Regions from separate parts of the Paenibacillus sp. 01T431 genome, predicted to be linked through region 2. Evidence: riboswitches for the same ligand, from Rfam matches in the RefSeq annotation. Region 2 holds a riboswitch; the other holds the start of a gene.

Region 1 (21,450 bases), on a different contig from region 2:
AATTTCACAAAAATCGCGGTGCAGCCGTTACGATCGCCGTTAAACAAGTTCCTTGGCGCGAAGCAAGCCGCTTCGGCATTTTAGAAACTGATGAACAATTTCGGGTCAATTCCTTTCATGAGAAACCTTCGGATCCTCGCAGCAACTTAGCTTCCATGGGCATTTATTTATTCCGCTGGGCAGACTTGAAAAAAATACTCATTGAAGATGCTGCTTCGGAAGCGTCAACTCATGATTTTGGCAAAGATATTATTCCTGCTCTTCTTTCCTCCAAAACCAATATGATCGCTTATCCTTATAACGGCTACTGGCGGGATGTCGGCACAATCAACAGCCTATGGGAAGCCAACATGGATCTGCTGGATGGCGAGCTAAAGCTTGGCGCAACCAAGTGGACAGCTCAATCCGGAACAAACCAGTCTAGCGAAAAGCTTTACTTAAGCCCCGAAGCATCAATTACCGACTCCATCCTCCACCCCGCTTGCGCTGTGGAAGCAGAAGTAACACGCTCCATCATTTGCTCAGGCGTTACGATAGGCGTAAACAGCGAAATTTATGAGAGCATCATCATGCCGGGAGCCAGAATTGGAAGAAATGTTACGCTCCATCGCGCCATTATCGGTGAAGGTGCTATCATTCATGACGGCGCGTTCGTCGGTCGATTAGATGATGAAATTTCTGTAGTAGGGCCAGGTGAAGCCATTACCGCAACTTCACCATCGATGAACGACTACAATATGGAGCCGCTCGCAAGCTTGCTTCGTCCCGTATCCAATTACGTTCACAACCATATTGTTGGCTAACCCCTATCCATACACGTGAATAAAAAAACAAACGGCAGGAGACTTCGCTCCCTGCCGTTTGTTTTTTTGTATTATACGAGTGAACCATTTTACCTATTGCCTAATTTACGCATGTTGCAACTACCGCTAAGTCTCTATTGTTCCTTTGCTGTAGCAGCTTCTGTTTCTCCGGCTTCTACTGCTTCAATTGCGCTTGCTGCTTGCTCATTGCCCTCTTCTGTAAAAGCAATATCGCCACTAACCGCTTCTGTTTCCTCGGTACCCTTGTTGCGGCCTCTTACCGTGCTTACAACGCTGCTTGCCGCTTGTTTCGTACGATCGGCAATTTGAATCGCTTGGCCGCTGATCTGTTTAGCAATACGGCCCGTCGTATCGCCTACTTGACCTGCAACTCTAACCGTCGTTTCTCCAACCTTCTGCGCGCCTGTTGAAATATCCTGACGCAATTCCTTGCCCGGCTTCGGTGCTAGCAACAATGCAGCAATCGAGCCTACAACACCTCCAGCTAATGCGCCGAGAAAAAATCCTTTTGTTTGTTTACGTGTTGTCATTGTTTTTGCTCCTTTCGTGTTTAGCGTGCTCTTCGACCTTAGCACCTTGACTTAAGATTCCGATTCGAATACAGGTCCATGCTCATCTTCGGCAGTCGTTGCTGCCTTTCGGCTAGTTTGCCACAGCTGCCATGCCGCCATCCCTAGCTCTGCCCATTCAAGCGCCTCACCGACCTGCCGCTTCGTCTCGTGCCGCTTCGCATGCTGCTCAGCCGACTCCGATAATATAGACGTTACCCGCTCAACCGTCGATGTCGTGTGGGCAATTGCTCCGCCGACCTGCCCTGCCGCTTCAAATAGCTTGCTCATGGCTTGCAGCTGACGGTGTACCGCGCGAATCGCTTCCTCGGTCGGCTGCACAAGCCCGCCAATCTCAGCGGATAACTTACTGAGGTCCTGCCTCATAACCTCCGCTTCAGCCTGCACTTGCTTCACTCTGCTTAGCGCCGACCGCAAGGCAATGAGTATACCGCCAACTAGAATGACAAATGCTCCAGCAACTACCGCTGTGCTCCACATCATGACCATGCCTGCATCCCTCCTCCTCTATCAATTGCAGGATCATACGTATATGCTCCTAGACGAATGCCCACTTGCGTAATGACAGTATAAGCAGCATGGGCTTGTCATGACACAACCGAAATAAAAATGATAAAGCATCACTGCTTTTTCCACATTGGCAACAAAAAAAGGCTGCCTCAGCAAATCTTCTCCGATTTGCAAAGACAACCTCTATTTATTTCATTAACCGATATGGTAGCTGCACTTGCCGCCGCCCTTCGCTAAACATTCCGTTCGTTCAACAGGCACGTCAAGCAGCGATTTAAACAAGGAGAGCTCACATTTGCAAGCTTGCAAATATTTGCCGGCTACCTGAGCAATCGGACAATTATACTCATACAACATATAGCTGCCATCGCTTTGTGGTTCCACTTCAGCCATATATCCTCCAGCGTTCTGAATCGCTGCGAGCTCACTCACCTTCTGCTCTAAGCTCTTGCCCGCCATTCGCGGCTCATAACGCTCGAGCAGCTTGTTCTTGCGTCCATCAAACATCCGGTCAATAAGCGCTGCGGTATCCGGGTCATCAGCGAGCTCGCCCAGCAAGTCGAGTGCGAGCATATGATAATTTTTCGGGAAAAGCTCATCCGCCTCAGCTGTCAGCTCATACGCATGGAGCGGTCTGCCCATGGCTTGCCGCACCGATACGATATTCACGCTGCCTTCGCTCTCTAGTGCATACATATGCCGCCTGATTGCCATTTCCGTCAGTCCGAGCTCGCTTGACAAGGAACCAGCATTCAATCTGCCGCCTGTTTTCAGCAGCATCAATATGCGCTCTCGCGTGGAATGATCGCCGCGCGAAGCTGCCGTTATATCTGATGCACTTGCCGTTTTCATCCGCTTCAACCCTTCACCACCTTTGCAGGCTTGATAGCGTCATTGTAACGTATTTTTAGTTTTTCGTAAATCAAGCGTAAAACAATCATAAAGTCATAATCTATGCTTGCTCTGCAATCGTAATGGTTTACATGCAAATAGCAAAAACGCCTACAGCTCGCGTTCTAAATAATCATCAATCGATTGCTTAAAGGCAGGCAGCAGAGTAGTTAGCGTCTTCGTAAGCGGATGAAGCTCAGTTCTCGGCCAAACATAATAGTCCTGCACTAACGGCTTGCGAAGCTTCACCAGCTCCGTCAGCGTCGCCTGCATTTCAAGCGGAAACGCGCCTGCCTCGCCAGTAATATCGATGATGTCCTCATAGCTGCTCGCATCCCGCAAAATAAACCCGTCGATCAAGAAGCTACCAACATCTGTTACGGTTTCAATAGCCAGATGCAGCGCTCTTTCCTGCGCCAGCCCCTCCAGCACCGTTCCCTGCCAATTAGCGGCAAGCGAGTCCAGCGCCGAAGCAATTTCAGTAATCGAATTCAACCTTACCGCTATTTGTTCACGATTCACATAATACATCAATCAGTCGCCCGCTTTCAGCCTTGCTTCTTTTTTTTCCCTTTGCGTTTCAGCCACGCCACCATAATAATGCTGCTAAATATGATAACAAGCAAATAAGTAAATATTTCGTATACGTCCCTCATGTCGCTCATAACTGCTCAACCTGCCTCTCAGCTTTCAAAATCAACGCTGACGGAAGCTTCACGAACTTGCATCATGTGTTCAATTACTTTTTTATGTACAGGATGCACTTGATACACTTCTAGCGCTTCCAAAGATTCGAACTTCGTAATAAGAGCGATATCGTAAGAACGCTCCGAATGCACAACGTCCACGCCAACCTCAATCGACTTTAATACTTCGATTTGCCCTTCCATATCCCTAAGCACTTGTGCGGTACGCGCTACGCTCTCTGCGCTGCCATCTTTTAATTTGAAAAATACGATATGAGTAAGCATTATTTAGTTCCTCCTCTAATATTGACGCATAACTTTTGTCTATTTGTCACATAATAACCTATGCAGTCGCATTACGGCAATCTTTAACACGAAGGGGCACGGTGTACGTTATGCGCTATCCGGTTACAATTGTTGCAACAGTTATTGGACTAGCTATCTGCTTGTTCAACTCCACGGGTTACGACCCGCACAATCTTGTTTTCTTCATGTTTAGCATTCCCGCTTGGGTCGTTGATTTATTTGTTGACGTGCACGAGGTTAACGTCTTGCTCATGTATGTGCTTACTGTTGCTACATGGGCGCTGCTTGGCTTTCTCGCCGACGTTCTAATCGTACGCAGTCGTGATAAAGAGCATCATCCTCGTTCAGCACGATAGCTTTATTTTAGGCAAAAAGGAGCCTTTCGGCTCCTTTCTCATTTCTACAGCACATGAATCAATTACGCACTAGGCTGCTTCAACCACTAAAGTCGATTCCATCGTTGTATGTCCTTGACCGCATGGAATGGAACAATAGATTCTGTAAGTACCTGGCTCTTTAAATTCCAAATCTGTTTCCGGGTGATCGTTATCCAAAGCTACTTGAAGCTCGTCAATATGCATCCCGTGGATACCGCTTTTGTTGGAAAGTTTTAGTCTAACTTTGTCTCCAACTTTAACTTTGTACTCTTTTTGATCAAATACAAAATCGTTGGACGCTACAACCTTCAATAAAGTCATGCCCTCTGGCAACGAGGCAGACTCATCAACCGGCTTAGCTGGCAGTGCGAATGTGAGCAAATATAAGCCCAGCAAAGACGCCGCTGCGAATACAGTAAACATAATCCACTTATGCATTGCTATGTGCTCCCCTTTGCGATCATAATGTCTACCTCTTATATTACATAAGATCGTCCGAAGTTCTCAACCTTAAACTACGGAAAGCTGAAAAGTTTTTTTGTTATTTTGACAAAACCATGAACAATTACAAAATTAGCTGGACAAATACTGTTTTAACACCCGTTCAGACTCCGCTTTTACAAAGCCCCAGAGCATAAAAAAACGATGATGGTACCCTCTGCACACATATTCGGCATGCAAACCATCGGCTTCGCGCTTCTCCTCATACACCTTTATTCCTGTTTCGCGGAATTTCCTTCTAATTCCAGCGAGGTCAAGCAGCACCCGATCCTGCATGCCGCGCATCATCGATTCATAAAACCGCGGCAGTTTAATGGCTGAAGTGCCGATCACACGTATATCATGATCCAAAATACGCATAACAATGCCAAGCAAAACGTAATGCTTCACCAGCACAAGCTCTTCCTCGGTCTGTATCGGTGGATTAGCTGCCATTCTGACTTTTCCGCGGGCTTCTTCCTCTTTAGCGGCCATTGCCACCCCTCCAAATAAGAACGTTTGTTCTTATTATAGCGAGGAGCGAGGATTTGATGCAAGTTAATTTACTATTACCCAAAAGTTAACTTTTAATCCTGCTTGGCACGACTGTTTGTGAGTCATTGATTCGTATCCGTTGCATGACATAGGCATAAATCAATTTTTACCAAACCCAATGTAATGCAACATGCTTTCATTATGTACGTCTTCATATTACCATAGTAAAATCACGAAATTCAAAGGCAGCTAACCTGCTTCTCCCAAACCAAACAACCCCTATAAATACAAAAGGAACCATCGCTGTAATTCGCGTGATTCCTTCGGTGTTTCTTATTCAGCTTCGCCTGCTTCTCCTGCAAAGTAGGTGTACGTTTGATCGTTGGATTGACGCCCAGCCAGCTGCCCCGCAGTGCATCCGGCGTCATGCGCCCTTGCTGCGCCAGCTTCTGCCTTGCTTTTCTCGCCTTGCTAATAGACATTAGTAATGCCTCCCAAAAAAAGTATTATAAAGCAGCACCGCCGAGCAAGTATACATTTAGCTTCCTGCGGCTCGCTTCCTCCTATTATACGATGAAAACGTCCTTTGCGAAAGACGCTAACGTGCGTGCAATAATTCAAACTCCTTGCGCAGCATCGTAAATACAAGCAGCTCAATAAAATTCCCATCCTCAAACTCAAATTCCCTTGGCTGACTATCCTGTTTGAAACCGAGCTTACAGAGCAAGTTGATCGATGCAGTGTTTGACGGATCTACCTTTGCCTCGATGCAATGCAGCTTCATGCTGTTGAAGCCAAAAGCGATAATGGGAGCCGCTACCTCACTCATAATCCCTTTCCGCCAGTAGCTTGGAGATAGATCATAACCTAAATCCGTACGCGCATGCTCCTTCAAATAATGTAAAAACCCACAGGTGCCGATTACTTTACCCGAGCTCTTCTCTTCAATTATCCATCTGATGCCTATTTGTAGAGTGTAAATCTCCAAATGCCAATTCATTTCCTGCCATGCCTCGTCTTCTGCCGAGAAAGGCAGCAGCGGTGTATATTTGACAACATCATCATTGGAATAGAGCTCAAACAATTCATGCACATCCCGCTGCTCTGTTTTTCGCAAAATAAAACGATCCGTCTCTATTCGCGGAAACGTCTGAAATGAGAATGACGCACCCATCTATTCAACCCCTTTTCCCATCATACAAACACGTAAAATACATAATCTTCCCCTTGCATCATAAGCTTGAAAAATGAGCCTTGCATGTGAACTTGCCATATAATCACGTTTGCGGGAGGAAAATAATGCATGTTAAATCCAAATGAACACAGCCGCGAAGAAGCACGCTTCTTCACATCGACTGATCCGAGGATAGATACGCTTATCTATCCTTTGCCTGAAACCTGGTGGAGCCGTCCCTATGAGTATGAATGGTGCCGAACGCTCATTTCACCAAATGATATCGTACTGGATGCAGCCTGCGGCATTTCGCACCCATTAAAATTTTATTTGGGCGGCGTTTGCAAGGAAGTGCATGCTTGCGATTTCGATGCGCGCATTAGCTCGTGGGAGGCTATTTCTCAGGAAGTTATTCAGGACGTAGGACAGCCAGCTCTCCAGTTAATAACCAACCACCAGGGTTGGTCCAAGGTTCAATATGCTCAGGCAAGTATAACTGACCTTCCTTATGAGGATAATTATTTTGACATCATCTTCTGTATTTCTGTGCTTGAGCATCTAAGACATGTAGATCAGGACCTCAGCTTAAAAGAATTCGCAAGAACAGTGAAACCAGGAGGCCAGATCGCGCTAACCTTCGATTATCCGACCGTTGACTTGCAGCAGCTCAAACGCGCCGCCGAATCCGCAGGACTCACATATGGCGGCGAATTTGAGGCGACGCCCAGCTCTACTGCAATTAGTTCAAATATGTGGGGAACGTTATATTGCTTTAGAGTACTGTTAAACAAACCAGTATGATTTTCTATTTAGGATGAATGGCGTATGGAGCAGAGCAGCCTTAACCGAACAACTAATCCTCTCGTCCGCTTAATGGCTTATTGTCGTAAACCGTTGTTCGGTTTCTGCCTGTTTCCTTCGAGCGATAAAGCGCTTGATCCGCCATTTCAATTATTTCCTTCGCATCCTTCGCCTTCCCACTCGACATTGAAATGCCGATTGAAACGTAGATTGGACTGCCAGTCGGACTCGCGCCAGCAGCGATTCCTTCTCTAAGCCGCTCCGCAATATTGGTTGCCGTAGGAATGCTTCCTAGCTTAACCAGTATGCCAAACTCTTCACCGCCGTAGCGGAAGCTAAGATCGTGACTTCTGGAAAATGCTTTTATTTGCGCAGCTGTATAGATTAATACTTCATCTCCTATAAGATGCCCGTGCTGATCGTTAATTTTTTTGAAATGGTCAACATCCAGCAGTATAAGCGCAAACGGTATATCCTCGGCAATCCACTCCTGAATGGTCAAATCAAATGTTTTCCTATTCGCAAGTCCCGTAAGCCCATCCAATCGAATTTCCTTGTTCAGTAAATTAAAATGGTTATTTATACTTTGATTAAGCTGTCTCACTTCATAGATGTAAGAATTTGTTTTGGGCATTTTGGAACGTATCGCCTTTGTTGATAAAATCGCTTCCTCTGAGAAAGCAGCTAGTTCAAATAGAGGCTTCGATATTAAATGGGAAACATACCACGCAAGCAGCAGGATTACGATAAATAACGGGAGAAATTGCAGCAGTATACTCCATATCAATTCATTTAACGGCTTATCAATAATTGAAGCAGGCGTTTGTGCTACGATGGCCCAACCGGTTATCGACTCGTTCGCATAACCCGCAAAATAACGATTCTGCTTTGAATTAACGATCTCCTGCGATCCGCTATGGCCAGCTAACGCCTTATTAATAACCTCATTTGAAGCAATTATTTCATTAATTCGCTGATGGTCCGGATGGAAAATAAGGCGGCCTTGCTTATCTGCTACGTAGACGTAAGATCCGTTTCCGTAAAAATGTTCGTTGAGCAATTTGCTAAGCGCGTTGCTCTCGCTCAAATAAATGGTTCCAGCTACAAAACCTTCATATTCGCCATGTTCATTGAATATGGGTGAAGAAATTAGCATAAGAAGCTGGTTCGTTGTTGTCCCCACATAAGGCTCTGAAATAAGCGGTCTTTTCTGTTCAACCGCTTGCTTCGATGCATAAGAGTTCAGCACTGCCCCTGCCTTGACTCCTCCGCTTGAAAAACTAGATAACATCACTTTACGATTGGAATCCACAATGATAATCGCATTAAAATATTGCTCATTCGCATCGTACCAGCTATCCAATTCCTTTTGCGATATATTTTGTATACCTGCTCTTGCAGCTATGGCATCAACATTGTTCCCAATAATATCCAATAATTCTTTCGTATTAGAGGACAGCTTTTGCGCATATTGATAATTGCTTTCCAAATAACCCGACGTTAGTGAAGTCTTATTTGTCGTCCATGCAAAATAACCGCCGATGATGGCGGTTAAGATAACAGAGCCGATTACGAACAGTCCCAAGACGAATCGAAGTTTTAAGCCTTTGCGTGTACCCACAGTTGTTCCTTCTCTCGTTGCCAAAGTACAGCCTTATTTTAGCGTATATGGGCGAGAAAAGAAATAGTCCTTACTTTCGTCTATACAGAAGCCGGTTGAAGAATGGCCGTTAACAGGCCTGGAAAGCGAGCATCCAGATCCTCTGTGCGCAGCGTCAAAAAATGCTGGGTGCCTTGCTTTCTAACATTCACTATACCCGCTTCACGCAATGTACGGAAATGATGCGTCATTGTAGACTTTACGACAGGAAGATCAAAGTGGCCGCAGGACTGCTCGCCATGCTTAACAATAGCGACAACAATGCTAAACCGAATAGGATCACTTAATGCATATAAAACAGAAGTAAGCTCAATATCCTCACGATTGGGATGGAATAATATTTTCAAAGGCATTCGCACCTCTCTCATTAAGTACTTATTGCATTATACCATAGCTCATGCTATATTTTCATTGTACGATAATATTCGTACAATGAAAATAGATAAAGAGACAACTTTGGAGGTTCTATATGAGAAACAGTGCCGCTGTTACTGTCCCACCCGTATTCACCGAGGAGCGGCCCGCCTTTAGAGACGGTCTCGTTATCCCGCTGCTAGGTTTAACCGTAATTATTGTGATCATGAATACGATGATGTTTAATCTGGCCTTGCCCCAAGTAACGGCTCAGTTTATGCTATCCCCATCGGCAGCTTCATGGATCATAACGGGTTATTCCATTATATTTGCCATTTCATCGATTACCTTCAGCAGACTCTCTGACTTTGTTCCGATTCGTCTGCTGCTCACGATTGGCTTAATCGCCATGGGCGGCGCATCTGTGCTTGGTTATTTTAGTCATCATTATGTACTGCTGCTTGTCGCGCGCCTGATTCAAGCTTGCGGAGCGGGCTCCGTCCTTAGTTTAACCATCGTGCTCATTACACGATTCATTCCACTTGCTCGCCGGGGCAAATCCATGGCACTTATTACTTCGGCTGCGTCACTCGGCCTTGGTCTAGGCCCCGTCATCGGCGGTGCTATAACACAATATTTAGGCTGGAACGATCTGTTTATCGTTACCGGAATCTCACTTTTACTCATTCCTGTGTTTTATCGACTGCTGCCGGTTGAACCATCGAACAAGGGGTCCTTCGATATTCTCGGTGCCGCGCTTGTCGGAATTGGCTCCACAGGAGTTCTGCTCTATATTACGAACCATTTCTTAATTGCTCTTATTGGCGGAATACTTGCACTAATCTTATTCTGGATACGGATTAATCGTGCAGTAAATCCTTTTGTTCAGCCTACTCTGTTCCGCAATAAAAGGTATATTCGTCTGATTACACTTGGTGTCGTATCTTACATTAACAATTTTTCTACACTTTTTCTGCTGCCTCAGGTGCTGATTCACCTGTTCAAGCTGACACCAGGTCAAGCAGGTCTCATTATTTTTCCGGGAGCCATTGTAGCTATGCTTTCCTCCAATCGCATTGGAAAAATCATTGATCAACACGGCAACAGCTTGCTGCTTCGACTAACTCCTTGCTTTCTCTTGCTCGCTGCTGTTTCCTTCGCCTTGTTCGCGGATCAATCCATCTACGTTGTCATGGCAATTTATATCGTGATGAGCGTTAGTTTCTCCGCGTTAAACTCGGGCGTTTCGAACGAGCTGTCAAGAATTTTACCAAGTGAGCATGTAGGTGCTGGAATGGGCTTATTCCAGCTGTCGCAATTCATTAGCGGTGCTTTCAGCGTAGCGATTAGCGGTATCGTTCTCGCGGCACAAAGCAATGTTCCGCTTGGCCGCGCATTTTCAAATATATTTTGGGGAATGGGCGTCATTGCCGCCTTCGCCATTGCAGCATCGTGGCTGTACTATTTCTCTTCAAAGCAGCAGCTTGATGAGTCAAATCGACGTTAAGCTAAACGATATGCTTTAACGCCTCCTTCTTGCTAAGCGGCGAGAGCGGCGTTTCTTCTACAAACCGATGCACACAGGCTGCATCGGTTTTTGCATATTCTCTAAGCGCCCAGCCGATCGCTTTGCGAATGAAAAACTCGCTTTCGTCCTTCGTGCGGCGTATGTAGTCAAATAACCGATCTGTATCCGTATCATGCTTGTACCTAAGCTGAAACAACAAAGCAGTTCTCCGGAGCCACATCTGATCTGAATCGATCCAGCGCTCCGTATACTCCGCTGTTAATTCCGGATATTTCGAGAGCTGACTGCCGACTAAATGCGCTGCCAGAAAATCAACGGTATCCCACCAAGAATGGGTCGTTACCCACCGCTCCAGCCTGTCGATATGTGAAGGCTCGGCCTCTTTGCTGTATCTTTCCATCAAACCCATCGCCACATAATGGAACTCTCGCTCGTTCAGCTGCCATAGCTGCTCTGCCGTTTGCAGCAGCTCCTCGCCCTTTGGCTTTTCATTTTACTTCCAAAACTCGCGCAGCAGCTGCGTTCGCTCTGGAGTCTTTAGGCCAAGAAAAATAAATTGGCCGCGCATGTAAGCCTCCATAGGCTGAGCCGTCTCCGGATTGGCGTGCTTCCTGAACTTTGCTTCCAAAGCATGCGCAATTGCAGTCATCAAATACCAGCTCCTTTTCTTGAACGATAACACAAAGCAGCCCTAACCATCAATGATGGTCAGGGCTGCTTCATCGTAACTATTTTGCCAAATAATCTTATTAAGCCGCTTCGTTATGCAAATATCTAAAGAATGGCTTATCTACCCAAAATTGAGTAGGCGTAATGTTGACATTAGGATCAATGGCTTTAAATCCTGCAACGACCTTCGCAGAATCCTCATTAAGCGAGAACGGGTTTACTGTATAAGGGCTGTCTGGATCTGTAATAAAATTGTTCGTTATAATTTCATAATCCTTCAGTGCAGTTTGTGAGTAGTAAAGCGGCTGCCACCATGAAGCAACGATAAGTCCTGCTTGGTCCTCTTCATCTTTCTTCGCATAAGCTAGAACAACATCTTGGAAAGCTGCTTTATCTGCCGCAGTTGCAAATTCAAATTCAAGGTCATACTCTTTGGAATACGAAATATAGTTGCCATTTGCAATTTTAACTACGTTTGGACCAGGGTTGCCCCATTCTGCTAGAAAAATAAATGCGGATGTTTTTGGCTCAAATTGCACTTTCGCATTTAGGCCTTCACTGCGAAGCAAACCAATAAGCTGAATCGCATGATTAAAATCGGAATGACCGTAAATCAGAGACAAAGAATCGATGAAGTTAGCATTGAAACGGGAGTCCTTGATGTTGTAGCCTGTGATCAAGCTTTGCTCCAAAGCAGTATTTACCAGCTTTTGCAGCTTTGGCGCATCGATAATATCAGAAGTTTCGTAAGCGCTGCTTAGCTTTTGGAAAATATCGTTGTCGTTAACATAACCGATATACTTTTTGTAAAGACCTTTTGTAATAAGCACTTTACCAAGCAGCGTGTGGATCAATTGATCGCTTGCTGCATTTTTTGGTTTGAAGCCTGTGTAAAATTCAGCTGGCAGCAAGCCAGTATCTACTGCTGCTGCAACTTCTTGCGCACCTTTTGTGCCAAGCACGCTGCTTTTAACGTTCAGCTTCGTTAGTACTTTGTTTACTTTAACAGCCGGGTATGTATAAGCAAGCTCCTTCAAATCTGCTGCTCTTACCGCAATGGAAATCGCTACAGCGCTTGTAAGCACTTGATCGCCTTGAATGGCCGGGCCAGACAAAATGCCTTTCTCATACAAAGCCGCCGCTGCCGGATAAAGCTTGTTATCTGACTTTACATCGGAGAAAGTGACCTCTTTGCCTGATGGCTCGTAACCAAGAATATCAGCTACTGCTTCAATGAATTCACCCTTCGTCACTTTGCTGGAGAGGCTGACATTAAATTTTTCTTTCAAAAACTGCTTATACTGCGCTGCGCCATCTTCCTTTAATGCCGCTGCTTCAGACGGAGCCGCAAAGGCTGCTGATTGTGTAAAGATAACAGAGAAAGATAAGAGGAGTGCTACTAGCAGTTTTGTGTATGATGCTTTTGTGTTTTTCATGAACATTGCCTCCATGTTTCTAATTCCGATGTTTTTAATCGGGTATGTGTAATGTTCCATAGTATACCAGCTAAAAAATGAAAGTGTCAATAAATATATTTTATTTATTAAGTTTTTCTTTGCTCGGTTGTCATCGTTATTTTGTCATACAATATTTCATTCGTTTTTACCTTTAGCAGAGATAACCTTGCACCACTCAAGAACTGCTTTGTCGACTTCGTCCATATGACCAATTTCTTCAATTAAATCCCAAAGTACGATCTGCTCAGTTTCTTCATTTGCTTGGAATGGGACGAGCTTATCTACACTAGCATAATAAATGGGATTATATTTGATATCTCCACTGGGCTTCTTCACTTTTATCAACCCGATGAACTCGAAGTCATTAACGATTTGTGATGTTTCTTCGAATAACTCTCTGCTTGCACATTCCCTCGGTGTTTCCCCTTCCTCTCTTCCCCCTGCGGGTACTTCCCATTGTTGTCTCCATTTGTTAAAACAAATAAGAAATCGCTCGCCACAGTTGATTACCGCGTATGATCCCGCCAAAGGTACATCCTCTCTGAGCTCATCCTCTTTCATAGGCAGGCATGCCAATAGCTCAAAACCATCTTTATTGGACGTTATACTCAACGTTATCTCTCCTTCCATCATTAACTTACCTTCGATTACTCCACTTTATAAGAGATTTATGGATTCGTGTAGCTCTATTACGTAGTACTCGAAATATCGGCTTTATTTAGTCATCATTTTCTGCTCAATCAGGCCGACCTAACAATACAAAAAGACTGCCCTTCGGCAGCCTTCATACAGAAATACATTTAATTCGCAGCATCTATTTGCTTATGTACGATAGTGATTTACTATAAATCTTCAAAGCCGACCGCTATAAAAATACCCGCACTAACGACTGTAATATGAACAATAGAAAATAAAACATGTACAGAAACTACATTCAAATCTTTTCTTGAGAGCTGGGGGCTCGTTCTTAACTTATATATGGAAAAGCCGATTAGGCCCGTTATGAATAATGATTGAGCCAACCATCTTGAAACAGTTAAAAATGCTGGAGTGTTATTAACGATGGGGTTTAAAAACCAACGAAATGGATCAAATAACATTGCCGCAAGAATCATTGCCCATGCCAACAAATGAATCGGCAAAGCAGTTGAAATATGGTTTCGAATAGCTGCTCTCCTCCTATTTTTCGATCAGATATTATAGAGACGTGACAATTTAGATCAATGTTGCTTTGCTAACGGACATCAGGTACTCTATTTGCCACATTTCCACCTTTTTTTGCAAACTAACGGACATAGAGGACCTTATTCAGCTTCAAAATTTATATTTATGCTCCTTTTCACAGCCATAACGTATCCTATGTCCGTTAGCAAACCGATTGTACGTTAACTGCATAAATAGCGTCCTCTATGTCCGTTACTGATACTTCTAAATCGTGAACAACTCCTACTAGCAAAACTCATCCCATTGATTCTAAAAAAAACCGCAAAAGGCTGCCTTGTTGGCGAACTTTTTACGGCTTTAAGTGATCGTGCCTCGCTGGATAAAGTTGCTTTATTTTTATTTTTGCTCCATAGCTTTAAACTGTTTAATTAAACTTTCGATATCAATTCCGTTTATAGTTAAACCAGAAATATCGCAGTTGTCCAATTTAGCATTCTTCAAATTGCAATCCGTAAACACGCTTTGATGTAAATTACAATTGGTTAATTGTACAGGTGTTCTGTTGAATTCAACATCAGGCTGATTTGGATTACCGAATCCAATGTTGCGAAAATGGGCTCCGCCCCACTGTGCACCGTCAATGACAAACTCACTCAAATTAGCATCGGAGATATGTAATCCCGTTAAATTCACATCATTCATATTCATACCGCTAAGATTACAACAGTTAAGCGTGACCTGTTCCGCCCGAACATTTTTGAAGCTGGAAGCTGTAACATCTGAATTAACGATTGTCAGGATCTCTTTTTCATTATCTAATTTCATATTTTACCCTCCAAATTATCGTTTGAATTCTATTCTAGTTTAAAACAGCAGCTGATTTCTGTCCAAAATAATATTCACAATATCATGTACTTAAATAAATGACATATAGTAGATTTTATTATTGCACGGCGGATTCTTCAATCGAAAAAAGTATCCCTCGTTCCTCAGTGGCTTGCAAACTTGCCATAACACCATTCGGAAGTACAATCATAGGGTCCGTGTGGCCAAAATCCGCATCATATATGATCGGAAAATCATATCCTCTCGTTGCATTTTGCAGCAACTCTTGTAATGAATCTTCTTCATTAAATCCTACATTTGAATGAAATCTTCCAATAATCAGACCGGAAATTTGATCATAAATACCCATCTGTCGAAATTGTGTAACATATCTATCAATTGTACTTGGCTGCTCACTCTCATCGTCTTCTAGACACAAAATTTTGCCCTCGAAGCTTGGTAAATAAGGTGTACCTGCCAGCAGGAGAAGTGTACCCATATTCGCAGCTAGTATAGGCCCTCTCGCATGCCCTGGCTTTAAAATCTTCATGCCTGTATTAGGGGCGGTCGCTCTTGGGCGTGAATCGTCAATGTCCCAGCTTAAATGTTCCTCTGTCCAATGATCGCTGGAGTCAATCATTCCTATTGGTGTATCTTTCATTAGCGTTCTTACAAAGGAATGGTATGTAAAATCAATGAGTCCACCAAATTCTCCAAATTGCGGCATAATAGCGGGTCCCATAAATGTAATAAGATTTGTTTTCGCATGTATGCCTGCTAGAAGTGCAGTGATATCACTATACCCCATTATAATTTTTGGATGGCTGCTAATGAGCGAATAATCTAATTCTTCAAGCAGTTGATGTGAATTGTATCCCCCGATTGTAGCAATAATTGCTTTTACATCCGGGTCTCGAATCATATGATGAAAATCATCCAAACGATTATTTAGGCTGCCAGCCGTGTGACCTGTTCTCTTCCTGCTATGCTGTCCTGTAATTACTTTAAATCCCATATTTTCTAAAGCATTTATTCCACGATTCAATCTGTTAGGGCAATAAAAAGCAACCGGCGAGGATGGTGAAACAATTCCAATGGTATCTCCGGGTTTTAGTTTATCGGGTTTCAAATGTGAGGATGTCAAGGAATAACCCTCCTAATCATTCTTTTTAAATAAATATATACAAATATTTGTAAGTTCTCAATCACTCTTACAATAAAAAAAAGCTGCCATTGCGGCAGCCAATCACTCGAACTCAATAATCATTCACAATAGGATTGTATGGTTCTCGTCCCATTTCAAGTTTTCACACCACTGCGATTAAATGGACTTCATCCGATTATTCCTTGGATTATGCTCTACTTCTGCAAGTCCCAGCTTCTCCATTAATGGTGGAAGATACATTCCGAATCTGCCGCGCAACCCTTTTTTCAATCCATACCAGCCGCCAATCGGGTTTTCAGACGAGCGTCCCCATGCTTCAACAGTACCCTCTTTAGCAGGCTTCTGCTCATCGGCGCTGCCAAGCTCAATCCAGTCACCATGTTGTTTGAGCATCGCGCTTAAGTCATCAATGCAGCGGAAATCATAATGCAAGACCGTCTTCCCAACTGTGCATACTAAAATTTCTTTACCATCTTTTTCATCCTTATACATTTCATATTCAGATGTCTGAGGGGGTGTTTTTAATTTCCATGGGTTTTCTTTAGTACCTTCTGCCAACGCCATATGTATTCGCTCCTTTTGTAATCCACTCTTATTATGTACTTTATCTTTCAGATATCCTTCAGAAGTTACTACATTCGATAAAAAAATTACTTTTCCTTTATGACGCGTAAGCACAATCACCGCTCGATGAGTTCATATTTACTTTTAACGGACATAGAAGCCCTTATTTGCAATATTAACGGCCAAATTAGTTTCTAACGGACATAGAGTCCGTTATTTGGCAGAAATCGCAGCCTTTTATAACGATTATAGCCAAATAACGGCCTTCATGTCCGCAACCACGGCCAATAGAAGAGGAATAAAGCAAATAAGGCATCTGATGTCCGCTATTATCAAAAACAACTTCCGCTTACGAAAGAATCTCCCACTTCGCCCATATTTCTTGCGGATTCAATTCGTAAATATCATTTTCTCTAAACATTAATTGGTGCATGATGAACTCTCTGCGAATGGTCGCAAAGTCATCATGATAACCTTTGATAAATTCGTTAATCTCCTTCTCTGTATACTGTTTCCCTCTCGTCAAATGAGAAACCATATGCTGAAGCACGATCAATTTTTTCTTATGCTGAGCCGGCATATGCTTCAGCTTACCCTCAGCTGTAAAAAAGTTGCGAATGACTGAATCCTTCAGTTTCTTATTGCTATCCTCCATGTTGTCCACTCCCTTCTCTGCACCTGCATTCCGATAAATGAGCTCCGCCGCCGCATTAGCGTTGCTCTTAATAAAATAATGGTTCAACGAAAAATAAATCGCATTTTTCTCTCTGCGTTCATTAATTAAGCTGGCCTCTCTTAATTTGGTTGCATGATGCGTAATCGTAGCAGGCGTCACGCCTAATTTCTCTGCGAGCACCTGTCCGTTAAGCTCACCTTCAGCCAGCATAATCAACAATTTAATTCTCGTCGGATCGGATAATGCCTTATGATAGGCTACCACTTTATCTAATTGCACCGTTCGCCACCTCTTCCTCCACCAAACAAATTTAACTTACATCTAATTAGATGTTTATCTAATCAGATAATAATACGCCACCTATTATTTGTCAAACACAATAATCTCGAAAATACAAACAGTCAGCTTGCGCATAAAAAAAGCTGACAGGTCTCTGCCTGCCAGCATGAAATAAACTCCTCTTACTCAACTCCCATGCATCGTTAATTTTCCGAATACAGGTTGTCATCATCCGCAATGCTCTGAATGTCCTCCGAGCTTATGCTGAAATAACCATAGCCCTCAGCCTGCTGTTTCTTTAACGCTTTTTCTTTAAAAAACTTGGGGCTGCCCTCGCCTGCATCCTCATCATAAACGAGCAGAATACCGTCCGTTTTCCGAAACAGCAGCTCGTCCCTAGCCGTAAACTGCCAAATGCCATTATACGGCTGGTTGCTGACCGAAGCGTAATAATCGACCCCTTTTAAAACCTGCTGATAAAACTCCTTTTTATCATCCTTCCATTTCTCTTCCGGATTGCTGTATGCCGAAATAATTGAAAGTCTCAAATGAGGATATATTTCCTTCAGCGCAATGACGACCTCGCACGCCCACAAATCTACGCCATATTGACCCGGGGTAATCACCCACTCAAGCCCATCTTCTATAAGCGGAACCAGCTTGCCTGTCAGCGCTTTTTTTATATAAACAATGCCCTCATGCTTCTGGCTAAAAATATTAAGCTCATGCGCTCGGTAGCCCGTTACGAGTAAATTTTTCATTTGTCCAACGCCTTTTCGGATAATTATGGTTTACATCTATCCAGTGTATGCTATAGTAGAAAAAATACAAATTGCATATAAACCTATTTATTTCACTAGGGGAGCCTAACGGCTGAGATGGAGCATCTGCTCCGGACCCTTGGAACCTGATCTGGATCATTCCAGCGGAGGGAAGTGGAGCAGCAAAGCATTCATTCATGCGCGCAAGCCTTGTGTGATCGTTAGACCCGCTCATTTCCCCTCGGAAATGGGTGGGTCTTTATTTGTTTACGGAGGGATGCGTATTACAGCTATAATCTCACTTCACCAAGTAAGCTACACCTACGACAAGCTTGCTGAAACATCTATACTGTCTAATCTTTCGCTTCAAGCCTACTCAGGTGAGTTTGTCTCTATCATCGGTGCTAGCGGGTCAGGCAAAAGCACTCTCTTTAAGCTCATGGCCGGATTGCTTCAGCCTAGCCAAGGTGAAATTAGGCTGCATGGCAAGCCTGCCCCCAATCGTCTCGGCAAGATTGCTTATATGCCGCAAAAGGATCTTCTTCTGCCATGGAGAACAATACTCGGCAATTGTCTGCTTCCACTTGAGCTGACACGCAGCAATCCCCATTATAACACGATCCAAATCATGGAGCTGCTAGAGCGCTTCGGACTGGCAGGCTATGAACAAGCTTACCCTGACGAGTTGTCAGGCGGCATGCGACAGCGGGCAGCTTTTCTGCGCACGCTAGTAACCGGACAAGAGCTGCTGCTGCTGGACGAACCGTTTGGCGCGCTTGACGCCATGACCAAACGCGGTATGCATAAGTGGCTGCTAGAGCTGTGGAGCGACCTTGGAAAAACAGTACTCTTTATCACACATGATCTTGAGGAAGCGATATTGCTGAGCGACCGCATTTATTTATTGCCAAGTGCAGCTAACGAGGCGCAAGGGATACAGGAAATAGTCGTTCCTTTGCCGAGACCAAGACATTATGAGCAAAATTATGAACCCGACTTCATCAAGCTGCGGCAAGATTTGGAGCGAAGACTGCATGCGCAAACCTCTAATTAACCAGTGGCTGAGCCATTACGGACTATTTATACTGCTGCTCTTTAGCTTACTGCTCGTTTGGCAAGCAGTCGCACAGCTCGGATTGGTTCCACCCTACATACTGCCGTCACCTAGCTCAATTGCTCAGGCATTAATCGAAGATGGCCATCTGCTGCTTGGCAACCATCTGCTGGCTACGCTTAAAGAAGTGTCCCTCGGTTTTCTATTGTCGATTATTATTGGGACTACGCTCGCAGCAGGCATGCACACTTTCCGAATACTGGAGAAGGCGCTGTACCCGTTTGTCGTCATCAGTCAGACCATCCCGCTTATCGCTCTGTCGCCAATTTTCATTATGTGGTTTGGCTATACGATTTGGAGCAAGGTCGCTGTTGTTTTTTTGACTGCTTTTTTCCCTATCGTTGTGAGCACCTATGACGGGCTTAAGAAAAGCGGTAGCGAATATGAAGAGCTGCTGCTCACAATGGGAGCAACGCGCTGGGGTATTTTCAGAAAAATACAAGTCCCCATCGCCCTACCGTCCTTCTTCTCAGGACTTAAGTTATCGATCGTTTATTGTGTTGTCGGCGCCACCATCGGTGAATGGCTTGGAGGCAGTGAAGGCCTAGGCTACTATAGCCGCCGAATGTCCAGCAATTTGAACGCCGATTCCATGTTTGCATCCGTTTTTCTGCTATCCCTCATTGGCATCTTATTATTTGCTTCCATTGTCCTATTGGAGAAATCAATACTAAAGAGAAAGAGGTTCAATACATGATCATCAAAGCAAAAATGAAATGGATAATTCCAATGCTTGCTTCTCTGCTGCTCGTGCTTAACGGGTGCAGTAGCAACGTAGCCCCCACTGAAAACAAACCCGAGGACACTTCGGCAAAACAAAATCCTCAGACTATTAGCATTATGCTCGACTGGTATCCAAATGCGGTGCATTCCTTCCTCTATGCGGCTCAAACAAACGGTTATTTTGCGAAGCATGGTTTAGAGGTCAACATTCAAATGCCCGCGGATACGAATGATGCATTGAAGCTAGTGGCTGCCGGCAAGGTTGATTTGGCGCTCAGCTACCAGCCACAGGTATTGATGGCTCGCGGCGAGGATATTCCTGTTAAATCCATTGCAGCAATCGTCAGGCATCCGCTTAATCATCTAATGGTACCAGAAGGCGGAAGCGCCAAATCACCCAAGGACCTTGTTGGTAAAAAGGTCGGCTTCTCCTCCATCCCACTCTATGAAGCAATGATGCGCACCATGATTAAGCATGACGGCGGCGACCCGCAAAATGTGGAAATGATTGACGTTGGTTTTTCCTTTATTCCGGCTATAGCAACCAACAAAGTAGATGCGATCATCGGCGGATTTATTAATCATGAGCAATTGCTGCTTGCCAAGGAAGGGCATCCCATGACGGCGATAAACCCAACTGATTTTGGCGTGCCAGATTATTACGAGCTTGTGCTTGTAGCAAGTGATCAAGGACTAGTTGAGAAGCAGGTGTTGTTCAAAAGCTTCATCGCAGCCATTACGGAGGGTCAACAATTTGTAGCTGAAAATAAACAAAAATCGTTGTCGATTTTATTTGAGCATGAGAACCAGACCTCCCCTCTCGATCAAGAAATCGAGACAAAAAGCTTGGACATTCTTCTGCCTCTCATGGATGCAGGGAAGCAATCATTTGGATATCAGGAGCCTGCTTCTTGGTCTAATGTTAGGGATTGGCTCGTCGATAACGACTTGCTGCCAGACAATATAAAGGCTGAGGATGCTTTTTCAAACTTGTAAATTAATTCTACTCTTTCGAAGGAGATGCACGGATGAGAAGATATCAAGCACTTACGATTGCAGGCTCGGACTCCGGCGGCGGCGCAGGTATTCAAGCTGATCTAAAAACATTTCAAGAGCTCGGCACCTACGGCATGTCGGTTATTACCGCAGTGACTGCGCAGAATACGCTTGGCGTTCAGGGCATCTACCCGCTGGATGCTGAGGCTGTTAGCTGCCAGCTCGATTCGATCGGCGAGGATCTGGAGCCATCCGCAGTTAAGACAGGCATGCTGTTCAGCGCAGAGATTATAAAGATCGTTGCAATGAAAGTAAAGCAATATAACTGGCATAATCTCATCATTGATCCTGTCATGGTGGCGAAAGGCGGCTCATCTCTGCTTCAGCAAGAAGCTATTCAGA
Region 2 (7,165 bases):
TTGCCTCGGCAAAACCTAAGCTTTAGGAGGCGATTAATGATGGAAACGTTCGGCAGAGGCTGTCTTTACATTATTCTCGGTGTCTTGATCGTGATGGTGCTCGCTGTTATTGTTGGCGGTACAATTACCATTCCGTGGTACATTTTTATCCCCCTTGTCGTACTCGCTTTTTGGGCTGCATCCAAGAAAGGCAAATAAACTGCTCATTCCATAGCATGATATCTAAACTGCATCACAAAAAGAGAAGCCAACGGATGATCCGCTGGCTTCTTGCTTATTTTGTAGAAGCTTAAATCGCTTAACTAACTGCCTGCTTTCACCTGCGACAGCAATATGACTCGCGCAGCCGTCTCCCAACTAGCGGTTAACCCAAGCTCTGCGGACAAATCTCTTATTTGTACATAACCTGTTGCTTCGGACAAAATCGAGTCGAGCTCTTTGCCGTTTACGGTAACCTTTTTCCCCGTCCAATCAATCTTCGCTCCGAGCGCTTCACCAAGCAGCCTTGCCGGTACCCAAGTTGTACCCTTGAGCAAGTAGCCATCTGAAATAACCTCTCCCTTGTACAAAACGACAACAAGCTCTGCATCCTTCAGCTTCTCTGGCTTAGGCAGCGGCGTGCTGCCTAAAACATCATATTTTTTCAACCCATACTGCGAAATAATGGCTTTTAATTTGGCTGGATAAGCCGGATCTGTCGCATAGCCGCATGCGTACAGCATGTCAGCTTGCTGTTCTGGCGTCACTGCCTTGCGAACACGCTCATAACGCGAAGTAGCCAGCAGCAAATCCAAATCCTTATAAAAATGATAGACGCTCTCATAGGCTCGGAAAGCAGCGCGAGTACTCTCGCTTCGGCCATCGACGACCTCCCATGTTCCTTTAACGACCGCTTCTCCGTGCCAATATGCATTCGTCTGTCCACTGCCCACCTTGATACCGCCTAAGTTGTACCACGGGTGAATAACACCGCCGGTTTCGAGTACATTTTGCGCTAAACGTACGGATGGAAACATCGTTGATCCTTCTCGCCTTATTCTTATAACTGTCGGAGATAATTGTTCAATAAATTGTTGTTTCGTCAGCTGTGCCATCGTCTGTCTCCTTTCTGCTGTCCACTTTGGCTTGCCATCTATTACCCTGTCCTTATCTTTGTATGCTTTGAAAGTGCAAGTGGCAATGGACAAAGCGGTATGAAAGGTCGACTCTACCACTATGTTTTTTTGTATTTTAAATATAAAAGGGCCGCATCCTCAGATTGTTCATTCTGATGGAGCGGCCTTTTCTGTATGAATTCAATACTATAGGAGTCCATAAAAGCGGCGAGTATTGGCTAGCATTATTTCCGCAACCTGCTCAGCTGGCAGCTGCTTTATATTCGCAATATGCTTTGCTGCATCTGCAGCCATTGCAGGCCGCGTCGGCTGACCCGCATAGATTTCCTCAAACGGCCATGGCCCATCCGTCTCCACCATCAGCAGCTCAATGGGATACTCCCTTACAAGCTGCTGTATTTCTGCCTCGTAAGCGACGTCTGGCGTTATTGACACCATGTAGCCGCTTGCCGCCATTCGGCGGATAACCTTTGCATCGCCCTTGAACCAATGAAAATGCGCTCTGCGAACACCATGTCGCTCCAAAATGTCGCAAGCTTTGCCGGCGTCCTCATATACTGCATGCAATACAATCGGACGATCAAGTTCGGCTGCCAGCGCAGCAAAACGATCCAGCAGCTGCAGGTATGGATTCTCATCAAAAACGATATTTCCCCCAGCTTGCTGCGCTTCTGTTCGCGTATAATACGGCAGCCCTACTTCGCCAATTGCAAACCGTTCCCCTGCTTCATGACGCAAACGAATCCAATTGAATAGCTCATCAAGCTCCTTATCGGCAGGTATGGGCTGCTCTGGGTGGAAACCATAAGCAGGATGCACACGCCCTGCATAACGCAGGGCAATGTCACGGTTCACAATAGACGATTCCAAATGCATAGATACGGCAATCACAGCTGCTACACCTTCTGCGAACGCACGCTCTAGAAGCTCATCACGCTGCTCTGCTTCATACAAATCAATATGAATATGCGCGTCTATGCATGTGCCCTCCTGCTGAGGAGATTCCGAGTACAATTGCCCTTCGCGCGGATCATTGCTTGTTTGTATCGCCATCTATACGTTTCCTTCCTTCGCACCTGTCTTAAGCAGATCATAAATGCGCTGCTTCATCGCATAAAACCGTGGGTCTGTCCATAAAGACTCATGACGCGGACGCTCGAATGGCACTTGAAATTCCTCCAGCACCACTGCCGGCGATGGTGACAGCACAATAATCCGATCCGATAGAAACAAAGCCTCTTCAATACTATGGGTAACGAGCAGCACCGATCTTCGGTTCAGCTCCCAGATCGACATAAGCCACTGCTGCATTTGCTGCCGCGTCAAGGCGTCCAGTGCGCCAAACGGTTCATCCAGCAGCATGAGATTCTGCGGAGCAAGCAGTGCCCGGAGGAAAGAAACCCGCTGCTGCATTCCTCCAGAGAGCACATGCGGATAAGAATCCGCATATTCCTGCAGCCCGATTCGCTCGAGCCATTCCGTTGTCCTCGCCTTCGCGAGTTTTTTATCAACGCCAGAGATCGTAAGCGACAACTCTATATTGCCGGCAACGGTTTGCCATGGAAGCAGCGACGATTGCTGCGGCATATAGGAAATATGTCCGCGTTCGCCCGTCGTTTGCTTGCCATCGATCCAAATTTCGCCTTCCGTAGGACGTTCCAAACCGCCGATAATTTGAAACAAAGTTGTTTTACCGCTGCCGGACGGCCCTACAATCGATACGAACTCCCCATCTGCTATTGAAATGGATAACCCGCCAAGCACTTCTTTGCTCATCTGTCCTTTGCCAAACTTCATTCGAATATTTTGTGTTTGAAGCGTTACTGAATGATGCTCAGCACGATTGACCACTGTCAGCTCACCTCTTTCTCAGGGCGCCAGCGTATGACAAGACGCTCCGCTAAGGTTATTAGCCCAAATAACGTCAAGCTGATCGCAACAATAATGATAACTGCTGCAAACACTCGATCAGGCATAAAGCCTTTGAACGAGATGATCATAAATGCGCCAAGTCCTTTGTTCGTGCCTATCCATTCGGCCACAACTGCACTGAGTACGCTGTAAGAGGCCGCAATTTTCAAGCCGGAAAACAAATGAACAATCGCATGAGGAAGCTCCAATCTCCAGAACAACTGCCATTTGCGAATGCCGATCATTTGCAAATAATTACGAAGCTGCGCATCGGTGTTCATGAGGCCGCTCAGCATGGCAACCGTGATCGGGAAGAAACACACCATGATCACAAGCAGCACCTTTGGCAGCATTCCATAACCTAGCAGCATCGTCAAAATAGGAGCGATCGCAATGATGGGAACGTTTTGCGACAGCACGAGCAAGGGGTATACTGCCGATCGAACCCCAGGAATTAAATGCAGCAAAGCGGCGAGCACGAAGCCCACCGCCGATCCTCCCACAAATCCGAGCAGCATGATTTTCACCGTCGCTCCCGTATGCATCATTAACCTTGGCCAAATTTGGATGGCCTCTTGTACAATTGAAATCGGTGATGGAAACTCCCATTGTTGAAATAATCCAAGCCATGCAGCTGCCTGCCAGCAGACGAGCAGCACGATCAGTAGGGCTGCTGGCTGCCATATTTTCGACCAAATCGATTTCTTATTGCCCATCTGGATATTTCTCCAGCAGCCTGCCCATGGAAGCGCCGTTTGCCGGATTGTAGTAAATTTTAATTTGTGAAATAACGGACGGGCAGCCCATCTCCGCCATCGCCTCGCTCATCGACTGCACGACGCTGAGCAGATGGCTCAGCTCACCCTCCATCGTCGTTTCAAGCGGTGCTACACGATAAGGAACACCTGCCGCTTTAATGATTTCAATTGCACGATCCACGTAAGGAATAACACTTTCGCCGCCTGGCGTTGTCGGTAATATTTGAATACTTACTAATGCGTTTGCCATTTGATTTCCTTCTTTCTCATCGTTGTAAGTGAGAGCGGGCTTTCCCGCCCTCCGTATGTTCGAATAGCTTATTGTGGTAAAAATTCGTTCGTAAATGCATTCTCCGCTTCAAGCTCCTTCTCCAGCAGCTTGTGCTCAAACATCCATGCCGCATAGTTTTCCCATACGCTTAGCTTCTGTTCGCCCCAGCGCGGTGCGTCATCCTGATATTTCGAGCTTAACCATTTTTGGCTGGCGCGCACAAGCTCCGCATTCAAATCCGGCTCTGCTTTTATTAAAATTTCTGCTGCATCCTCCGCATTGCTGATCGCGTATTGGTAGCCTTTAGATACGGCAGCTGTAAACGCTTTGACTGTTTCCGGTTTATTCATAATCAAATCTTCGTTCGTCACGATTACCGGCGTATAATAATCCAGTTTGTCGCTGTAGTCTGTTAAATAAACCATATTGATCTTCTCGCCGCGCAGCTCTGCTTCCACGCCAGTCCATGCATAGTAAATCCATGCAAAGTCAATATCGCGTTTCACCGCCGTAAAGAAGTCGCTGTCGCCGATGCTCATGATGTTTACTTTGCTCACATCTGCGCCCTTCTCCTGCATAATCGATTGAATGACCGCCTCCTCAACAGGAGCGCCCCAGCCGCCATACGTTTTGCCTTCAAATTTCTCAGGTGAATCGATTCCCTTTGCAAGCGGTGAAGCAAAACCTGAGGTATTGTGCTGAATGACAGCGGCGATCGATACGAGCGGCACGCCGGCAATTCTCGCCATCGTGACAGACTCCTGATAGCTTACGCCAAACTGCACATTGCCCGAAGCGACCATTTGATCGGCACCGCTTTGTCCTGGTTGAATAATTTCAACGTCCAGTCCTTGCTCCTTAAAAAAACCTTTATCTCTAGCTACATAAAGTCCGGTATGATTCGTATTTGGTGTCCAGTCGAGTACAACCTGCACCTTCTCTAGCGGCTTGTCCGCTGTTCCCTCTTGCTCTTTCGGCTGTTCGCCCTTGTTCCCAGCGCCACCGCCGCAGCCTGCCAGCACCAATACGAACACAAGCATCGCGGCCACGATTTTCCACGACAAATACCCTGTTTTTTTCTGATTCATGATGTTGTTCCCCTCTCCATGCTTCGATTCTTATAGGCGACGACTCCTCGTAGTATCCGGTTCCATGGCTGCATCATTCTAATCGCAACAAAAAAAAGCGTCCCCCTAATCCGGAGGACGCCATATCATTGGCTGTGCAGCTGTTTATACAGCAAATGCTTGATCAATTTGATCTCGCCTGCTTGCTAAACAGAGCTTCTGTCCCTACGCTGGCATTATCCAGATCAGGTTTAACGGGTCGGAATTGTATAGAAAATCCCCTCTCAGCCGGCCTAACCAGCTCCCCGGAACATATTCGGTTTCGTCAATACCATTCATTGTATAGCAAAACCCGCATTTAATGCTAGTTTTTTTTGAAAATGATTATCATCAAGCCACGATACTCATCCTCTTACTATATACGGCAGCCAGAACGTGCAGCTCCTGCACCAGCTTTCATTGCCCTAGATCGATATGCTCATCCAGCCATTCTACCTTTGTTTCTTCAGCAGCCTTCGAATTTTCTAAGTCTGCCGTATCTTTGGTCTCTGCTGCAGGAGCAAGGCGTCCATATACGAGCAAATATGCGGCTGTCAGCTCTTTTGACATCTCTTCAGACGTTAGCCGCTCTAGCAGATGGATGTATTCTAGCTGCTCCTGCGGTTTATTATCCGCACGTGTAATCTTCACATAGGTAAAACCGGCCTGCAAATAAAGCTGGCTAACTTGTTCTGCTGAGTACTGTGATGCCGCTTGATGCTGTGCTTGTGCATTAGCAGGATCTAAATATTGCCGAATATTGTTGAAATAATAGCGATTGGCAAAGCACCCGACTAGCCAGCCGCCAGGCTTTAGAAGACGAACTAGATTTTTCATGGCTTGCGGTGTCCCGTATGCATGAGCATCTCCGATTACGATGCCGTCAAGACCTTCAGCAGGCAGCCTCCAATCCTTCGGATCATTCGAGCGGAATACAGTAATTCCCGAAGCTTCTGCTACTCTAGCCGCCAGCTCGTTACGCTCAACTCCGTACCATATTGCGGATGGGAATTGCTTTTTCATATGAAAAATCGTAGCTCCGCACCCGCAGCCTATTTCCATAATCGAGCAATTCTCGCGTCTGTACTCATGCGATTCCCGCTCAATTACGGTGCTGAAATCCATTCTAATATACGTTGCATCACCAGGGTCAAAGCCCCATTTGGACATAAAAACAATGGCATTTTTTCTGAAGTTTTGTACATATTGTTCTGGCTCTGAGCTAAAGGAGATGCTCCCGTAATGATGAATAAACGTATCGCCGCACAGCATCAGCTTATATCCCGCCAGCCGGAGCCGCAGGCTATAGTCATCATCTTCAAAGTTGCCGATACCGAAGATCTCGTCGAGCGATCCCGTTTTCTCCCATGCTTCTCTCCGCAGCAAAAGGCAGTAGCCGACCAGCTTCACGCGCTCCTCCCATTTTGTTCTATCAGGGTTGGCATGCAGTGCCGAAGCAAACAGCTCCATTTCATCTATCGTCGTATAGGTGACCGGGATCGTCGTCCAGTAGGAAGCCGAATTCGTAACGGGGCTGACCGCCCCTATTCGTTCATCACTAAATAAGCAGCGCTTGAGACCGTCAAGCCAGCTTGGCGTTACGATTGTATCGTTATTTAGCAGCATCAGAAGATCGCCCGAGGCCGCGGCCAATCCTTGGTTGCAGCCCTTAGGAAAACCAGCATTGCTGCCATTGTCGATTACGATAATATCGCTCTCGCTTTTAGCCCATTTTACCGTATCATCCGTCGAACCATTATCTACAATAATCAGCTCATAGCTGCCTCTCTGCGTATGTCTCCGAATACTTTCCACACATTGCTTCGTGTATTCAAGCTTATTGTAGGTAACGAGAATAATGCTTGTCATGCAGCTATTGGCATCGCTCACGCGTATCCTCCTCAAGCAAGCATAAACGGCTCACTTACCCATAAAATATGTCAGCCTATCCGCTTGGGTGAGCACTGTGCGCAACTTTCAATCATGCAGCCTTTTTGTATTTCT

Evidence for each region. A riboswitch is a leader RNA that binds a small molecule or an ion and turns the genes downstream of it on or off. The one in region 2 is predicted to bind thiamine pyrophosphate.
Region 1: linked by a shared signal. The riboswitch ahead of AC1DM9_RS05820 (ABC transporter ATP-binding protein) and the one ahead of AC1DM9_RS13885 (ABC transporter substrate-binding protein) in region 2 are both predicted to bind thiamine pyrophosphate.

What each region holds. Positions count from the first base shown of each region.
Region 1 is NZ_JBFTPT010000003.1:172,894-194,343, reverse strand. Features, by position in the region: gene AC1DM9_RS05940 (sugar phosphate nucleotidyltransferase) at 1-803, shown strand, start outside; gene AC1DM9_RS05935 (YtxH domain-containing protein) at 938-1,354, opposite strand; gene AC1DM9_RS05930 (DUF948 domain-containing protein) at 1,406-1,882, opposite strand; gene AC1DM9_RS05925 (helix-turn-helix transcriptional regulator) at 2,099-2,755, opposite strand; gene AC1DM9_RS05920 (DUF86 domain-containing protein) at 2,906-3,325, opposite strand; gene AC1DM9_RS05915 (Dabb family protein) at 3,478-3,765, opposite strand; gene AC1DM9_RS05910 (hypothetical protein) at 3,876-4,142, shown strand; gene AC1DM9_RS05905 (cupredoxin domain-containing protein) at 4,212-4,601, opposite strand; gene AC1DM9_RS05900 (YhjD family protein) at 4,737-5,138, opposite strand; gene AC1DM9_RS05895 (hypothetical protein) at 5,378-5,620, opposite strand; gene AC1DM9_RS05890 (GNAT family N-acetyltransferase) at 5,737-6,312, opposite strand; gene AC1DM9_RS05885 (class I SAM-dependent methyltransferase) at 6,442-7,113, shown strand; gene AC1DM9_RS05880 (sensor domain-containing diguanylate cyclase) at 7,166-8,734, opposite strand; gene AC1DM9_RS05875 (ArsR/SmtB family transcription factor) at 8,815-9,120, opposite strand; gene AC1DM9_RS05870 (MFS transporter) at 9,243-10,634, shown strand; partial or broken gene AC1DM9_RS05865 (DNA alkylation repair protein) at 10,636-11,304, opposite strand; gene AC1DM9_RS05860 (hypothetical protein) at 11,405-12,760, opposite strand; gene AC1DM9_RS05855 (NUDIX domain-containing protein) at 12,917-13,393, opposite strand; gene AC1DM9_RS05850 (hypothetical protein) at 13,624-13,908, opposite strand; gene AC1DM9_RS05845 (pentapeptide repeat-containing protein) at 14,342-14,770, opposite strand; gene AC1DM9_RS05840 (S66 family peptidase) at 14,889-15,914, opposite strand; gene AC1DM9_RS05835 (DUF6855 family protein) at 16,092-16,499, opposite strand; gene AC1DM9_RS05830 (DUF2087 domain-containing protein) at 16,849-17,454, opposite strand; gene AC1DM9_RS05825 (SLOG family protein) at 17,658-18,215, opposite strand; TPP riboswitch at 18,303-18,405, shown strand; gene AC1DM9_RS05820 (ABC transporter ATP-binding protein) at 18,493-19,269, shown strand; gene AC1DM9_RS05815 (ABC transporter permease) at 19,250-20,026, shown strand; gene AC1DM9_RS05810 (ABC transporter substrate-binding protein) at 20,023-21,048, shown strand; gene thiD (bifunctional hydroxymethylpyrimidine kinase/phosphomethylpyrimidine kinase) at 21,081-21,450, shown strand, end outside.
Region 2 is NZ_JBFTPT010000006.1:360,768-367,932, forward strand. Features, by position in the region: gene AC1DM9_RS13855 (hypothetical protein) at 37-198, shown strand; gene AC1DM9_RS13860 (glucosaminidase domain-containing protein) at 303-1,094, opposite strand; gene AC1DM9_RS13865 (TatD family hydrolase) at 1,302-2,168, opposite strand; gene AC1DM9_RS13870 (ABC transporter ATP-binding protein) at 2,169-2,966, opposite strand; gene AC1DM9_RS13875 (ABC transporter permease) at 2,969-3,742, opposite strand; gene AC1DM9_RS13880 (thiamine-binding protein) at 3,732-4,034, opposite strand; gene AC1DM9_RS13885 (ABC transporter substrate-binding protein) at 4,103-5,143, opposite strand; TPP riboswitch at 5,328-5,440, opposite strand; gene AC1DM9_RS13890 (glycosyltransferase) at 5,579-7,051, opposite strand; gene AC1DM9_RS13895 (GerAB/ArcD/ProY family transporter) at 7,143-7,165, opposite strand, start outside.